Regions from separate parts of the Pararhizobium sp. P1_E7 genome, predicted to be linked through region 2. Evidence: predicted binding sites of a transcription regulator. Region 2 holds the regulator's gene; each other region holds the start of a gene.
What was found. The regulator PhoB, encoded in region 2, activates phosphate uptake and scavenging genes when phosphate is short. The targets are predictions, from matches to a motif close to TGTCATNNANCTGTCAT.
Positions count from the first base shown of each region.

Region 1 (4,305 bases), on a different contig from region 2:
ACGGGCAACGGCATCGCCGCTGTCGCTGTCGAGGCTTGCCGTCGGCTCGTCGGCGATCAGCACGCCCGGCTTTCGAAGCAACGCCCGGGCAATCGCGACGCGCTGCATTTCGCCGCGCGACATGGTTTCGACCTTCTGCCCGGCGCGGCAAAGGCCGACGGCATAAAGCAGCATCAACGCCCGATCCGGATCGTCCGGCTGCATCGCGCGTGACAGGCGAGCGGGCAGAAGGATGTTATCGACCGCACTCAAGCCCGGGAAAAGATGGAAATCCTGCATGACGAGACCGATATGGGCGCCGCGCCAGCGATCGCGGCTGCGCTCGGACATCGCTGCGATATCCGTGCCGCTCCAGCGGATGGCGCCACCGGCTGCGCAGCGCTCCAGCCCGGTCAGGATATTGACCAGCGTGCTTTTGCCCGAGCCGGAAGCGCCGGTGACCGCGACCCGGCTACCGGCGACGATGGAAAGAGAGGGGATATCGAGGACCGGGGAGAGGAGGCCCGGGTAGGAAACGGAAATCCGGCTAAGGTCGAGTGACAGCATCGCTATACCGAAGCGTATTCGGCGTTGCGCAGCCGCAGCAGGCTGACAAAACCGGTTTCCGGATCGGTCCACGACCCGAACTCGAGAACGCCGCGCGCCTCGATCGCCTGCGACGGCTGCACGAACGTCTGCTTTTCACCGAGATAGACGACGACGATATTATCCGGCCAGTCGGCATCCGACGAGCAGAAGGGGCAGAGCGACATCGGAATTTCCGTGAGCACGAAGAAAGCGGCTTCGGCCTTGAGCGGCGGCGCCATGAAGCCCTTGATCGTTATCTCCTGACCGGCCAGCGACTTCACCTTTTCGGAGAACTCCAGCCCGAGAACGCCGAACTTGCTGTAGAGCTCATCGAACGACAGGGACGGAATGGCGGCCGCGGCCGACCGCGTCATCGCCAGAAGCGGCAAGCCTGCGAGCAATGACAGCACCGCGCGGCGGGTCGTTTGTGGGTCAAGACAGGTCATAGGGCGATCTCCTTGCGGAGCGGCCGCGGCTTAAAACCACGGCCTGAACCAGAAAAACAGAATCCGGCGGGCTGCTGTACAAGCCCGCCGGACGCGATCACAGATCAGTTGGTCTGTTTTACACCGAGCGCCAGGGTATCGGCGAGAACGCGGTAGATATCGCTTTCTTCCATATAGCCCTTGAAGCCTTCGGCACCCGGACCGGCTGCCTGAAGAACCACGTCATCGACGGAATGCACGCCGCTATCGCCGCTCTTCGGGATATTGCCCTGTACGAACACAGCACCAGGAACGTCCTTGTAGGCCTCGTTGGCGACGTATTCCTTCTTTTCGTTCTGGATCGCCGGAACGAAGGGGCCATCGAGCTTCGGGCGGAAAGTCTCGTAGTGGTCCGGGCCGTTATTGGCGCTCAGGAACAGGCGGCGCGTGACGTCGACCTTGTCCGGATAACCATCCTTGTTCTCGTCGGTATAGTTCGGGAATCCGGCTTCGGCGTAGGTCCCGACCTTTTCGCGCATTTCAGTGCCCGGCTTTTCGTCATCGACGGTGCCGATGATCGAAACGCCGTGCGCATGGTCGCCGGTGACGACGATCAGCGTGTCCGGATGGCTCGCGGCGAACTCGCGGGCAACGCCGACCGCCTTGTCGAACTCGATGGTTTCAACGAGCGCGCGATCCCAGTCCAGCGGGTGGGACATCTTGTCGATATTGGCGCCTTCAACCATCAGGAAGAAGCCTTCGTCATTCTTCGACAGTTCGCCGAGCGCAGCCTTGGTCATGTCAACCAGGCCCGGCTGGTTCGGAAACTTTTCGACCGTGCCCTTTTTCAGAAACTCGCGGTCGAGCGTCGTATCCATGTTGCCGGTGTGAAAGAGGCCAAGGATCTTGCCGGTGTTGGTGCCGGTTGCGGTCTGCAGCTCGGACTTGTCGGTTGCGAGCGTGTAGCCGGCTTCCTGGAACAGCTTGATATAGTCCTTGTCGTCCTTGCGCTTCGAGCCGGGGACATCCTTGCTGAGGAAATAGGCCGAGCCACCGCCGAGGATGACATCGGGCTTGACGTCGAACATCATGCCGACGATCTGTTCCTTTTCAGCGCGCTTGCGGGTGTGGGCAACGACGGCAGCCGGCGTCGCATCTTCGATCTCGGCGGTCGAGACGATGCCGATCGACTTTTTCGTCTGGCGGCGGATGGCTTCGGCAATGGTTTCAACCTTCGGATCATCGAAGCTGTCGGGCGTGCGGTCGCCATAGACGCCGAGCGCGTTGACGGCCGTCTTGTGGCCGGTCATGTAGGCCGACATGGTGTTGGCGCTGTCGGTGGCGATCGCTTCGGTCGACGAGGTGCCGACGAAAGCCATATGATCGAGGTCGTCCATGTTGAGGCGGCCGTTGGCCTTACCTTCGGTCATGCCCTTGGACATGATGCGGGCGCCGGTGCGATGGGCAACAGACAGGCCATCGCCGAGCAGGAAGATGATGTTCTTGGCCTTCTGGGTTTCGCCGGTGTTGTAGACGTCCCAGGTGACCGACTTCGATTCTGCGCCGGCGGTCACTTCGATCTTGTAGGCGCCTTCGGTCGGCAGGATGAGACCGCGAGCGATCAGGGCCGAGCCCAAGATCTTGTCTTCCTTGCCTTTTTCTTCGGCAACGAATTCGGCTTCCTTGCCCAGGACAGTCTTGTAGTCCTGACCGTTGACGGTGATCTTGACGTCTTCCGGCTTGACGACGGACTTGAACTCGACCTTGAAGTCGAACGGCGAACCGGCAAGAATCGTTGCACGATCGAGCGGATAGACGGTGGCGGCCTGCGCGGCCCCAGCGAGGAATGTCGTGGCGGCAAGCGCCGACAGAAGCATACGCATGGAAAACCCCTTGTGGTTTCGTTTCGAGCTGACGGCCCGCAATAGTCACCGCGGATGACATCGGCATGACGCTTCAGTAACGTTTTGAAGGCAGGGGTGCCGCACGCCTTCCTGCCGGGCGTTCTCAGCTTTCTGTTGACTCTACGTCAAAACCGCGTATGAGCAGCAGCGGAAAAGGAACCACCATGCACCGTTTTGGTTACGCCATCGCTGCGCTGATCGCCCCGGCATTCGCTGCCGGGCGGGTTCGTTCTTTCTCGATTTTTTCCAAAACAACGGCCAAAACGACGACGAAAACCGTCTGACGTCTCTGGCCACCGCTCTCTCCCCGGTACGGCCGGGGACCTGAAACCCGCGCCCCTGGCCGGCGGGTTTCTCCCCAAAGCCCCGCGGAGAGACAGAAAGAGAGCAAAGACAATGGGTTTCAAGATTGCCATCGTAGGTGCGACCGGAAACGTCGGCCGGGAAATGCTGAACATCCTGGAAGAGCGCGGCTTTCCGGCTGACGAAGTCGTGGCACTGGCCTCGGCCCGCAGCCAGGGCACTGAAGTTTCCTTCGGCGACAAGACGCTGAAGGTGAAGAACCTTGAGAATTACGACTTCTCCGACACCGACATCTGCCTGATGTCGGCCGGCGGTGCCGTATCGCTCAAGTGGTCGCCGAAGATCGGCGCGCAGGGCTGCGTCGTCATCGATAACTCGTCCGCCTGGCGCTACGACCAGGACGTGCCGTTGATCGTTCCGGAAGTAAACCCGGACGCCATCACCCAGTTTACCAAGCGCAACATCATCGCCAACCCGAATTGCTCGACCGCGCAGCTCGTGGTCGCGCTGAAGCCGCTGCATGATTTCGCCAAGATCAAGCGCGTCGTCGTTTCGACCTACCAGTCGGTTTCCGGCGCCGGCAAGGAAGGCATGGACGAGCTGTTCAACCAGACCCGCGCCGTCTTCGTCGCCGATCCGGTCGAATCGAAGAAGTTCACCAAGCGCATCGCCTTCAACGTCATCCCGCACATCGATGTGTTCATGGAGGACGGCTATACGAAGGAAGAGTGGAAGGTTCTGGCCGAGACCAAGAAGATGCTCGACCCGAAGATCAAGGTCACCTGCACCGCCGTGCGCGTTCCGGTCTTCATCGGCCATTCGGAATCGGTCAACATCGAATTCGAGAACGAGATCAGCGCCGACCAGGCCCGCGACATCCTGCGCGAAGCGCCGGGCTGCCTCGTCATCGACAAGCATGAGAACGGCGGCTACATCACGCCTTACGAGAGCGCTGGCGAAGACGCGACCTATATTTCGCGTATCCGCGAAGACGCAACTGTCGAGAACGGCCTGAACATCTGGGTCGTTTCCGACAACCTGCGCAAGGGCGCCGCCTTGAACGCCATCCAGATTGCCGAGCTTCTCGTCAATCGCGGCCTCATCAA
Region 1 covers NZ_JBFUBH010000004.1:207,627-211,931, forward strand. Annotated here, with positions in the region: gene AC1D17_RS06965 (ABC transporter ATP-binding protein) at 1-546, opposite strand, end outside; gene AC1D17_RS06970 (hypothetical protein) at 549-1,013, opposite strand; gene AC1D17_RS06975 (alkaline phosphatase) at 1,118-2,875, opposite strand; gene AC1D17_RS06980 (hypothetical protein) at 3,034-3,180, shown strand; gene AC1D17_RS06985 (aspartate-semialdehyde dehydrogenase) at 3,293-4,305, shown strand, end outside.
Region 1: AC1D17_RS06975 (alkaline phosphatase) is a predicted target of PhoB. The motif match lies at 2,930-2,946, and genes of this name have one in related genera.

Region 2 (4,305 bases):
CAATCGTCGCCAGCGTGCGGCCATGGAAGGCGCCTTCGAAGGTAATAATATGGAATTTTTCTGGCTGGCCCTTGGCGAAGTGATAGCGCCGCGCCGTCTTGATGGCGCATTCAAGCGCCTCTGCACCCGAATTGGTGAAGAACACCTTGTCGGCGAAGGTCGCTTCCGTCAGGCGGCGGCTGAGGCTTTCCTGGCCGGGGACTTCATAAAGGTTCGACAGGTGCCAGACCTTGTCCGCCTGCTCCTTCAACGCCGACACAAGATGCGGATGTGCATGACCGAGCGAATTGACCGCGACACCGGCGGCGAAATCGAGATAGCGCGTGCCATCTTCAGTGATCAGCCAGACGCCTTCGCCGCGCTCGAACCGCAAGGGCGCACGGGCATATGTGTCATAAAGCGGCGTGGCATCGGCCATGGCGCGTGTCTCCTCAAACCATCACGGCAATTATACAACCAGATCCTCAACGAGGCTGCGGGCAGCCCGTAAAAAATCAAAATGCCGCCTCGCGGCGGCAGGGGCACTATCTTCATTTCGCACTGCAATGTCAACAAAAGCCCATGATTTCCGGCAATTCGGGCAGACACAGCGGAAGCGATTTTTTTTAGCCGGATACCCTTGCAAAAATGCCACGCATCGCAAGCAAGTTGGGGAAAACTCAGAAATCGATTCGGCGGGATTCCCCGGACTCTTGTCAGCGAGTCCCCCGGGCTCTACGTTAAGAAACAATTACTAGAACGCATGCGGCGGACCTAGTCACCAAAAGTGTTATCGCGTTTCAGCCTCGGAGCACATCCAGGGCTCGGTGGAGGATTCGACCATCACCAACGCTGGGAATGGAGACAAGACCATGAATTGGACTGACGAGCGGGTCGAAAAACTCAAGAAATTGTGGTCCGAAGGTTTGAGCGCGAGCCAGATCGCTGCGCAGCTCGGCGGCGTCAGCCGCAATGCCGTCATCGGCAAGGTTCACCGGCTCTGCCTGCCGGGCCGCGCCAAGGCTGGCGGCAGCACGACCACGGCACGGGCAAAACGCCCCGCGCCTGCCGCAGCTCCCCGCGCACCGAACAACTACACCGCATCGCGCATGACCGCCACCCGCACAATGACGCGCACCACCGGTGCAGCCGTCATGAAGGAAGAATTGGAAATCGACGCGATCGAGGATCAGGAAGCAGCACCGGCGGGCAACAACGTCGTTGTTCCGATGTCGCGCCGCCTGGCACTGACGCAGCTGACCGACCGCACCTGCAAATGGCCGATCGGCGATCCGATGAAAGAAGAATTCCACTTCTGCGGCAACGACTCCCCGGACACGTCGCCCTACTGCACGTTCCACGCCAAGCTGGCCTACCAGCCTTCCGCGGAGCGCCGCCGGGCACGCTGAGGCCGGATTGCTTTTTACGAAAAAGGGGCCCAAGCGGCCCCTTTTCTACGTCTGGGCAATACAGAAGCTCAGCTTTCCAACGAATAGCCTGCGCCGCGCACTGTGCGGATCACATCCTGCATGTTGGAAAAATTCAGAGCCTTGCGCAAACGGCCGACATGGACGTCCACCGTGCGCTCGTCGACATAGATGTCGTGACCCCAGACACCGTCCAGCAGCTGCGAACGCGAGAAGACACGGCCCGGCGAGGCCATGAAGAATTCGAGCAGACGGAACTCCGTCGGTCCGAGGCGGACTTCACGGGTCTTGCGGTGAACGCGGTGGGTTTCGCGGTCGAGTTCGATATCGCCGCATTTCAGCAGCGTCGACAGCACTTCGGGCTTGGCCCGGCGCAGCATCGCCTTGACCCGCGCCATGAGTTCCGGCGTCGAGAACGGCTTGACCACATAGTCATCGGCGCCGGTGGCAAGCCCGCGGACGCGCTCGCTTTCCTCGCCGCGTGCCGTCAGCATGATGATCGGCAGGCGCTCTGTCTCAGAGCGCTGGCGCAGCCTGCGGCAGAGTTCGATGCCGGAAACGCCCGGCAGCATCCAATCGAGGATCAGGAGATCGGGTAGGCGTTCCTGCAGGCGCATTTCCGCCTCGTCGCCACGATTGATCGTATCGACTTCGAACCCTTCGGCCTCAAGATTGTATCTGAGGAGAACGCTAAGCGCCTCTTCATCTTCAACAACGGCAATTCTTGGCAACATGCAGTCAGCTCCTAGGCGCCCGGCCGGCTGGCCGAAGGCTTGCCGAGCGGCTCCAGCGGCCGCTCGCGCAGTCATTACGTAAGGCTTTACTTACTTAATCACGCGATCAATTGCCGATCGCGCCGACGGTGTTGGCTGTATCGTCCTTCGGACGCTCACCAACGGGTTGCGCGCCGGTCGCCATGTAGTAGATGGTTTCGGCGATGTTGGTGGCGTGGTCGCCGATGCGCTCGATGTTCTTGGCGCAGAACAGAAGATGCGTGCAGGGTGTGATGTTGCGCGGATCTTCCATCATGTAAGTCAGCAGTTCGCGAAACAGCGACGTATAGATCGCATCGATCTCGCCGTCGCGTTCGCGAATGCTGTTGGCCTTTTCCGGCGAGCGCGAAGCATAGACGTCGAGCACTTCCTTGAGCTGGACGAGCGCAAGCTCGGCCAGATGCTCGAGGCCGCGGGCAAGCTGGCGCGGCAGGCTGGCGCTGGAAACGGCGATGACGCGCTTGGCAGTGTTCTTACCGAGATCGCCGACCCGCTCCAGATCGGCCGCGATGCGGATCGACCCCATGATTTCCCGCAGGTCGGCGGCGACCGGCTGGCGTTTTGCGATGGTGACGATCGCCTTCTCGCCGATCTGGCGCTCGGCCTCGTCGAGGATGGTGTCGTCGGAGATGACCTTCTGGGCGAGCGCCAGGTCGGAATTGACCAGGGCGCGCACGGATTCGGCCACCATCTGTTCGGCCAGACCGCCCATCTCGGAGATGCGGCGGGTCAGGTACTTCAGATCTTCGTCATAGACGGAAGCAATGTGCGTAGACATGATTGTTTTTCCTTGCGATCACAATCCGGGTTGGAAGACCGCCACCCTGCCGGCATGGAAGGGTGGGGAAGCGCCTTCAGCCGAAACGGCCCATGATGTAGTCCTGGGTACGCTGGTCGTCCGGATTGGTGAACATCTTGTCGGTGTCGTTTTCCTCGACGAGATTGCCGAGGTGGAACATGGCGGTGCGCTGCGACACGCGTGCAGCCTGCTGCATCGAGTGCGTGACGATGACGATCGTAAAGTTCGTGCGCAGTTCGTGGATCAGCTCTTCCACCTTGGCGGTCGCGATCGGGTCCAGCGCCGAACAGGGCTCATCCATCAGAATGACTTCCGGGCTGACGGCGACGGCGCGGGCAATGCACAGGCGCTGCTGCTGACCGCCGGAGAGACCGGTGCCGGATTCATGCAGGCGGTCCTTGACCTCGTTCCAGAGACCGGCCTTCTGCAGGCTCGACTCGACGATCTGGTCAAGTTCAGCCTTGGTGCGGGCGAGACCATGGATCTTCGGACCGTAGGTGACGTTCTCGTAAATCGACTTGGGGAACGGGTTGGGCTTCTGGAAGACCATGCCGACGCGGGCGCGAAGTTCAACGACGTCGATGCTCGGGTCGTAGATGTCACCGTCGTCGAGGGTAATCTTGCCGGTGACTCGGCAGCCGTCGATCGTGTCGTTCATGCGGTTGAGGGTCCGCAGGAACGTCGACTTGCCGCAGCCCGACGGGCCGATCAGCGCGGTGACCGTGTTTTCGCGAACGTTGAGGTTCACATCGAAAAGCGCACGCTTCTCGCCGTAATAAACCGAAACGTCCTTTCCGATCATCTTGAAAGGAACAGTGTTCATTTTCTGGTCCAGCGCCTTTTCAACTGCTGCTTCTGACATCATGTTCATGTTTCTACCTCACTACCAGCGCCGCTCAAAGCGACGCCGCAACAGGATTGCGCCAAGGTTCATGACGACGAGGAAGATCAAGAGGATCATGATCGCACCCGAAGTCCGTTCGACAAATGCACGTTCGGCTTCGTTGGCCCACATATAGATCTGGACCGGCAAGGCAGTGGACGGCTCCATCGGCGAGCCGGGATAGTCGACCACGAAGGCCACCATGCCGATCAGGAGCAGCGGCGCGGTTTCACCGAGCGCATGCGCCAGACCGATGATGGTTCCTGTCAGGACGCCCGGCATGGCCAGCGGCAGGACATGGTGGAAAATCGTCTGCATCTTCGAGGCACCCAGGCCAAGAGCGGCCGAGCGGATCGACGGCGGGACTGCCTTCAAGGCTGCACGCGTGGCGATGATAATCGTCGGAAGCGTCATCAGCGTCAGGACAAGGCCACCCACGACAGC
Region 2 covers NZ_JBFUBH010000032.1:5,925-10,229, forward strand. Annotated here, with positions in the region: gene AC1D17_RS21005 (acetylornithine transaminase) at 1-418, opposite strand, end outside; gene AC1D17_RS21010 (GcrA family cell cycle regulator) at 852-1,388, shown strand; gene phoB (phosphate regulon transcriptional regulator PhoB) at 1,457-2,140, opposite strand; gene phoU (phosphate signaling complex protein PhoU) at 2,247-2,957, opposite strand; gene pstB (phosphate ABC transporter ATP-binding protein PstB) at 3,034-3,849, opposite strand; gene pstA (phosphate ABC transporter permease PstA) at 3,862-4,305, opposite strand, start outside.

Region 3 (4,305 bases), on a different contig from region 2:
TGTTCATCACCACGGCGAACACGCTGAACATTCCTGCGCCCTTGATGGACCGCATGGAAGTGATCCGCATCGCCGGCTATACGGAAGAAGAAAAGCTGGAAATCGCCAAACGGCATCTATTGCCCAAGGCGATTGCCGACCATGCGCTGCAGTCCAAGGAATTCTCCGTTTCGGACGATGCGCTGCGCGTGGTCATCCAGACCTACACCCGTGAGGCTGGCGTGCGCAGCCTTGAGCGCGAACTGATGAAGCTCGCCCGCAAGGCCGTGACCGAAATCCTCAAGGGCAAGACCGACAAGGTCGAGGTCACCGGTGCGAACGTCAACGACTATCTCGGTGTTCCGCGCTATCGCCATGGCGAAGCCGAACGCACCGATCAGGTGGGCGTTGTCACGGGGCTTGCCTGGACGGAAGTCGGCGGTGAGCTGTTGACGATCGAAGGCGTCATGATGCCCGGCAAGGGCCGCATGACGGTGACCGGCAACCTGCGCGACGTGATGAAGGAATCGATTTCGGCTGCGGCATCCTATGTCCGTTCGCGTGCGATCGACTTCGGCATCGAGCCGCCGCTGTTCGACAAGAGCGACATCCATGTGCACGTGCCGGAAGGCGCGACACCGAAGGACGGTCCGTCCGCCGGTGTGGCCATGGCAACGGCGATCGTGTCGATCATGACCGGCATTGCCGTTGACAGGAACGTCGCCATGACGGGTGAAATCACCCTGCGCGGCCGCGTCCTGCCGATCGGTGGCCTGAAGGAAAAACTGCTCGCAGCGCTTCGCGGCGGCATCAAGAAGGTGCTGATCCCGGAAGAAAACGCCAAGGACCTGGCGGATATTCCGGACAACGTGAAGAACATTATGGAGATCATTCCGGTCTCTCATATTGGCGAGGTGCTGCAGCATGCGCTGGTAAGGGTTCCTGAGCCGATCGAGTGGGATCCTTCCAAGCACGTCGTGCCGATCGCAGCTGCGGACCCGGCGGACGATGCAGGCGTGTCGATTGCCCACTAAGCATGCCGCGCAAAAGTGCGCAGCGGTTTTGCGATAACGGCATGCGCAAAATCAAAGACCCAAAGCGCGGCAAGCGAATCTGAAAGATTGCGACGCGKTTTGGGGGCTTGACTTGGATTTCAGGCGGTGCCTGCCATAGGTTGAGTACTGATTTGGAACGGAAACAGTGGAAGACCGGCATTTTTGCCGGTCTTTTTTATGTAAAACCGTGCGCAAAGCCTTGCATTCCATGGGATTCAGAGCGATTGGGTTTGCCAAGGCGGGGGTCGCGCGTATGCTGCCCTCGGCTTAAAAATTGAGTCGTTTCGAACCAGTATTGAAAGGGGTGGAAACATGAACAAGAATGAGCTCGTGTCCGCAGTTGCCGAGAAGGCCGGACTCTCGAAGACCGATGCATCTTCTGCAGTTGATGCAATCTTCGACGTTATCCAGGCAGAACTGAAGAGCGGCGGCGACATTCGTCTCGTCGGCTTTGGCAATTTCTCGGTTAGCCGCCGCGAAGCATCGAAGGGACGCAACCCGTCCACCGGCGCAGAAGTCGATATCCCTGCACGCAACGTGCCGAAGTTCTCGGCCGGCAAGGGTCTTAAGGACGCCGTGAACTAAGTTTCATGTTTCATCTGCAGCACCGTGGCGAAGACGCCAACGGTTCGATAGCAGGATGATTTGGGGCCCGGGTTTTCCCGGGCCTCTTTTCGTTTGTGGCGATGGCTTTTTCCGTGCCGCCTTGCCGTTGTCTAATATGCATCGGCTGTCATGCGGGTGTTACACGGCGCGATCACAACCCCTCCGTATTGGATTGATCAGGAGGGACATCCCCGTGAAGATATTTTCGCTCACCGCGGCACTCGCTGCCGTGCTTGCCGCCTCGACCGCGTCAGGCGCCAATGCAGAACCCGTATTCAATCGCATCGCCTCGTTCGCCGTCGCCGACAACCTGCCGGCCGATGCTGACAAGAAGTCCGTGACATCGGCTGAAATCATAACCGCCAGCGAGGACGGCAACACGCTGGTCTATTCCGACAGCCCGCTGAAGGCGATCGGCTTCATCGACATCACCGATCCGAAGGCCCCGAAGGCTGGCGGTATCCTGTCGTTCGAAGGCGAACCGACATCGGTTGCGATCGCCGGCGCCAAGGCGCTGGTTGCCGTCAACACCCGCGAAAGCTTCGTCAAGCCATCGGGCTTCCTGGCGACCGTCGATCTGGCGACAAAGAAGATGGACGCACAGTGCGATCTCGGCGGACAGCCGGATTCGGTTGCTGTCAATAAGGACAAGACGCTCGCCGCCATCGCCATCGAGAACGAGCGCGACGAAGAGGTCAATGACGGCAAGCTGCCGCAGATGCCGGCAGGCGATCTCGTGATCCTCTCACTGAAGGACGGTGCTGCCGATTGCGCCTCGATCAAGCATGTGACACTGACGGGTCTTGCAGAAATTGCCGGCGACGATCCGGAGCCTGAATTCGTGGCCTTCAACGGCCAGAACGAGATTGCGCTGACGCTGCAGGAAAACAATCATATCGTCATCATCGACGGAAACACGGGTGCGGTGAAGACGCATTTTCCGGCTGGCACCGCGAACCTTGCAGGCGTTGACAACAAGCGCGACGGCAAGCTGTCCTTCACGGCCGAGCTGAAAGACGTCAAGCGCGAGCCGGATGCCGTGAAATGGCTTGATGATAACCGTCTGGTGGTTGCCAATGAAGGCGACTACGAAGGCGGTTCGCGCGGCTTCACCATCTTCGACAAGACCGGCAAGGTCCTGTTCGAATCAGGCGCCAGCTTCGAGCACGCCGTTGCCGCGATCGGCCACTATCCCGAGAAACGTTCGGCTGCCAAGGGTATCGAACCGGAAGGTCTGGAAGCCGCAACTTTCGGCGAAGACAAGCTGTTCTTCGTTCTGGCTGAGCGAGCTTCCGTCGTCGGCGTCTATAAGGACACCGGCGCCGATCCGGAACTCAAGCAGATCCTGCCGTCCGGTGTCTCGCCGGAAGGCGGCGTCGCTATTCCCGCGCGCAATCTGCTGGCAACCGCCAACGAGGTGGACCTGGTGGAAGACGGCGGCGCTCGCTCGCATGTCATGATCTACGAGCGGGCAGAAGGCGTTGCCGCCTATCCGCAGATTACCTCGGCAGAACAGGACGGCGCTCCGCTCGGTTTCGGCGCTCTCTCTGGTCTGGCCGCGGTCAAGGATCAGCCCGGCAAGCTCTACGCCGTCAACGATTCGGTCTATTCCTCGCAGCCGCGTATCTTCACGATCGACGCCACGCAGAAGCCGGCTTTGATCACCGAAGCGCTCACGATTACCCGTGATGGCGCCCCAGCGCAGAAGCTTGACATCGAAGGCATCGCCAATGACGGCGAGGGTGGTTTCTGGCTGGCTTCGGAAGGCGATGCGGCCAAGCTCTATGCAAACGCACTCATCCATGTGAACGCCAAAGGCGTGATCAAGAAAGAGATCGCCATTCCCGAAGAACTGCGTGCCAATGAAGTGCGTTGGGGTTTTGAAGGTGTGACCAGCGTTGGCGAGGGCGATGCGACGACGCTGTGGATGGCAATGCAGCGGCCCTGGAAGGATGACGACAAGGGCTTCGTCAAGCTCGTGTCCTACAATCCGGCGTCCGAGGAATGGGGTGCCGTGCGCTATCCGCTCGACAAGACCGAGGAAGGCTGGGTCGGCCTGTCCGAAATCACCGTCTACGGCGACTATGCCTATATCATCGAGCGCGACAACCTGATCGGTCAGGCTGCCAAGCTGAAGAAGATTTACCGCGTGGCGCTTGCCGATCTGAAACCGGCCAAGCTCGGTGGCGAATTGCCCGTCGTCAAGAAGGAAGAGGTCCGCGACCTCATTCCTGACCTCAAGGCTCTGGGCGGCTATGTCGTCGACAAGGTCGAGGGGTTCACGGTCGATGCCGCCGGCAACGGCTATGTCGTCACCGACAATGACGGCGTCGACGATTCCTCGGGCGAAACGCTGTTCTTCCCGATCGGTACGATGAACGCGATGTAATTGCTGTTCGTACCGGTAACGGAAAAGGCCGGGACATGATGTTCCGGCCTTTTCTATTTGGTCCTGAAGTGATTGGGGAAGGCGCGCGTTACTCGGCTGCAGTTTCGCCAGGACCTTCGCCGACTTCCTTGCGCTTGCGGATTTCATCGGCCTTGGCGACCAGCCGGCTGACAATATCGTGCATCTGGTCGAGCTGTTCGTCATCGAGCGCCGAGAAAATTTCCTCGATCAGCTGTTTTCGCGGATGCTCGGCCGCCTCGAGCACGACCCGGCCGA
Region 3 covers NZ_JBFUBH010000020.1:65,205-69,509, forward strand. Annotated here, with positions in the region: gene lon (endopeptidase La) at 1-1,013, shown strand, start outside; gene hupB (DNA-binding protein HupB) at 1,347-1,619, shown strand; gene AC1D17_RS18300 (esterase-like activity of phytase family protein) at 1,834-4,029, shown strand; gene AC1D17_RS18305 (MarR family winged helix-turn-helix transcriptional regulator) at 4,118-4,305, opposite strand, start outside.
Region 3: AC1D17_RS18300 (esterase-like activity of phytase family protein) is a predicted target of PhoB. The motif match lies at 1,766-1,782, and genes of this name have one in related genera.

Region 4 (4,305 bases), on a different contig from region 2:
GCAGCCGAGGGTATCGACGTGGTTGAATTCCATGTCCAGACCAACCCCGGAACCCGGCCCGGCCCGATCATGAAGGTTGCGTCCGGCGGCGAGCTGTCGCGCTTTCTTCTGGCTCTCAAGGTGGCGCTCGCCGATCGCGGCTCGGCACCGACGCTCGTCTTCGACGAAATCGACACCGGCGTCGGCGGTGCTGTGGCGGATGCCATCGGCCAGCGCCTCAAGCGGTTGTCAAAGACCGTTCAGGTCCTGTCCGTCACCCATGCCCCGCAGGTGGCGGCGCGCGCAGCAACGCATCTTTTGATCTCCAAGGGGCCGTCGGCGGAAAAATCAGAAACCATCGCCACCCGCGTCGCCCGCATGGACGACAGCGCCCGTACCGAGGAAATTGCCCGCATGCTGGCCGGTGCCTCGGTCACCGACGAGGCGAGGGCGGCGGCGATGAGGTTGCTGGCGGGCAACGTGTAAATTGACCCTCCTCTTGAGGGGAGGGTCGGCACGCAGTGCCGGGGTAGGGTGACCCGTCATGCCCCCCACCGTCACCCCCACCCGCGCGTTCCGCGCGAGCTCCCCCTCAAGGCGAGTTGGGTTCAACATCTTCCCATTCTTCGAAAATTCTCTAAAACGGAGCCCAAATCAGGAGTCTCCCGCATGTCGACCTTATCCATTGCCGTTGAAGATCTGACGCTTGAAGATGCGGCGACTGAACTGGAACGGCTGGCGACGGAGCTTGCCCATCACGACGCGCTTTATCACGGCAAGGATGCGCCGGAGATTTCGGATGCGGATTATGATGCGCTGAAGCGGCGCAACGAGGAAATCGAGGCGCGGTTTCCGGACCTCGTGCGCGCCGACAGCCCGTCGCGCAAGGTCGGGGCGGCGCCGGCCGGTATTTTCCAGCAGATCACCCATGCGCGTCCGATGCTGTCGCTCGACAACGTATTTTCCGACGAGGACGTCAGCGATTTCATCTCCAGTGTCTATCGGTTCCTTGGCCTGCTGCCGGACAATTCCATAGCCTTTACCGCCGAGCCGAAGATCGACGGGCTCTCCATGTCGCTGCGCTACGAAAACGGCAGGCTCGTCAGCGCCGCCACACGCGGCGACGGCACGACCGGCGAGAACGTCACCGCCAATATCCGCACCATCAAGGAAATCCCACAGACCCTGCCAGCCGATGCGCCCGCCATTGTTGAGGTTCGCGGCGAGGTCTACATGGGCAAGAGCGACTTTTTGGCGCTGAACGAACAGATGGTGGCCGAGGGCAAGCAGACCTATGTCAATCCGCGCAACACGGCAGCCGGATCGCTGCGGCAGCTCGATCCGGCGATCACCGCCAGCCGCAAGCTGAAGTTCTTTGCCTATGCCTGGGGCGAGATATCGACCATGCCGGCCGATACGCAGTCCGGCATGGTCGAAGTCTTCAAGCGCTGGGGTTTCCCGGTCAATCCGTTGACGCAGCGGCTGTCATCGATCGAGGCCATCCTCGAACACTATAACGACATCGGCCTCAAACGTCCCGATCTCGACTACGATATCGATGGCGTCGTCTACAAGGTCGACCGGCTCGATCTGCAGCAGCGCCTCGGCTTTCGTTCGCGTTCGCCGCGCTGGGCGACAGCCCATAAGTTCCCAGCCGAACAGGCCTTTACCACCGTTGAAAAAATCGAAATCCAGGTTGGCCGCACCGGCGCGCTGACGCCGGTCGCGCGGCTGACGCCGGTCACGGTCGGCGGCGTCGTCGTCACCAATGCGACGCTGCACAATGCCGATTATATCGAGGGCATCGGCAATGGCGGCGAGCGCATCCGCGAGGAGGAACATGATATCCGCGTCGGCGATACCGTCATCGTCCAGCGGGCAGGGGATGTCATCCCGCAGGTGCTGGATGTGGTGATGGAAAAGCGCCCGGAGGGTTCCGAGCGTTATGCATTTCCAAAAATCTGCCCGGTCTGCGGCAGTCATGCGGTTCGCGAGCGCAACGAAAAGACGGGAAAACTCGATTCGGTGACGCGCTGCACCGGCGGTTTCGTCTGCCGCGCGCAGGCTGTCGAGCACCTGAAGCATTTCGTCTCGCGCAACGCATTCGACATCGAGGGGCTGGGGTCGAAGCAGATCGACTTCTTTTTCGAGGCAGAGGACCCGGCACTATCGATCAAGACCGCGCCCGACATCTTCACGCTGGAAAAGCGGCAGAATGCATCCGCCCTGACAAAGCTTGAAAATATCGACGGTTTCGGCAAGGTCAGCGTCCGCAAGCTCTATGACGCGATCAACGATCGCCGGGAGATCGCCTTGCATCGCCTGATCTATGCCCTTGGCATTCGCCATACCGGCGAGACCACGGCAAAGCTTCTGGCCCGCTCCTACGGCAGCTACACCGCTTTTGCCGATGCGATGAAAGCCGCCAGCGATATCACTTCGGAGGCCTGGAGCGATCTCAATACGATCGACGGCATTGGCGAGGTCGTCGCCCGCGCGATCGTCGAGTTTTTCAAGGAGCCGCGCAATATCGATGTCGTCTCGCGCCTGCTCGACGAGGTGACGCCGCAGGACGCCGAGGCGCCGGTAGCAAGCTCAAGCCCGGTCGCTGGAAAGACCGTCGTCTTTACCGGCTCGCTGGAAAAGATGACCCGCGACGAGGCCAAGGCGATGGCCGAACGGCTGGGCGCCAAGGTCGCAGGCTCCGTGTCGAAGAAGACCGACCTTCTGGTCGCAGGCCCCGGCGCCGGTTCGAAGCTCGAAAAAGCCCGCGAACTGGGCGTCGAAACCACCGATGAGGACGGCTGGTTTGCCCTAATCGGTGGGTAATCGCCATTCCCTGGCCGTAAGAGCTTTCCTCAACCCCCTGTCTTCTCTATGAGGGCTGCCAGATTATGACAGTTTCGTGACAACGCGAAGATAGGTGGATGAACAATGCTGGGTTGGTTTCGCAAGCTCCTGCCGCGCGAAGACAAGTTCTTCGAGCTTTTCGAAGCACATTCGCGCACCGTCGTCGGCGCAGCCGGCGCCTTGAAGGCACTGCTTGCCGGCGAGGGCGATCTTGATGCGCATTGCGACCGGATCGTAACACTCGAAGACCAGGCCGATGCGATCACCCGCGATGTTCTGCTTGCCGTTCGCCTGAGTTTCATCACGCCTTTCGATCGCGGCGACATCAAGGACCTGATCCAGTCGATGGACGATGCCATCGACATGATGCACAAGACGGTCAAGACCATCCGCCTGTTCGAGCAGAAGTGTTTTGATCCCGGCATGCGCGAAATGGGCGTTCTGATCATCGATGCCGCCCGGCTGATCGCAGAAGCCGTCCCGCTGCTCGAACGCATGGGCGCCAATGTGCCGCGCCTGACCGCCATTGCCGAGGAGGTCAACCGGCTTGAGGAGCGCTCCGACCGGCTGCACGACGAAGGGCTGAAGGACCTGTTCCGCCGCCACGGCACGTCCAACCCGATGGGCTATATCATCGGCAGCGAGATCTATGGCGAGCTCGAGAAGGTGGTGGACCGGTTCGAGGATGTCGCCAACGAAATCAGCGGCATCTTGATCGAGAACGTCTGATGGACGCTACGCTCGCCTTTCCGCTGCTCGTCGCCCTGATCGGCGTCGCGGTGTTCTTCGATTTTCTCAACGGCCTGCACGATGCCGCCAATTCGATCGCCACGATCGTCTCGACGCGCGTCCTGCGGCCGCAATATGCCGTCATGTGGGCGGCGTTCTTCAATTTCATCGCCTTCCTGTTCTTCGGCCTGCACGTCGCCGAAACGCTGGGGACCGGCATCATCGACCCGTCTATCGTCACGCCGCAGGTGATCTTTGCCGCCTTGATGGGGGCGATCATCTGGAACATCGTCACCTGGGTTTTCGGCATCCCGTCAAGCTCGTCGCACGCGCTGGTCGGCGGACTGGTCGGCGCCGGTCTTGCCAAGACCGGTGGCGATGCGATCGTTCTCTCAGGCCTTTTGAAAACCGTCGGTGCAATCTTCATGTCGCCGATGATCGGTTTCACGCTGGCGCTGCTGCTCGTCCTCATCGTTTCCTGGGTCTGCCTTCGCCAGACGCCGTTTGCCGTCGACCGCAGTTTTCGCGGCCTGCAGTTCATCTCGGCCTCGCTCTACTCGCTCGGGCATGGCGGCAATGACGCGCAGAAGACCATGGGCATCATTGCCGTGCTGCTGTTCAGCCAGGGCTATCTCGGGCAGACCTTCTATGTGCCGTTCTGGGTGGTCATCACCTGCCAGTCGGCAATGGCGCTGGGAACATTGTTCGGTGGTTGGCGTATCGTCCACACGATGGGCTCGAAGATCA
Region 4 covers NZ_JBFUBH010000003.1:171,607-175,911, forward strand. Annotated here, with positions in the region: gene recN (DNA repair protein RecN) at 1-465, shown strand, start outside; gene ligA (NAD-dependent DNA ligase LigA) at 649-2,808, shown strand; gene AC1D17_RS05460 (DUF47 domain-containing protein) at 2,914-3,558, shown strand; gene AC1D17_RS05465 (inorganic phosphate transporter) at 3,558-4,305, shown strand, end outside.
Region 4: AC1D17_RS05460 (DUF47 domain-containing protein) is a predicted target of PhoB. The motif match lies at 2,874-2,890, and genes of this name have one in related genera.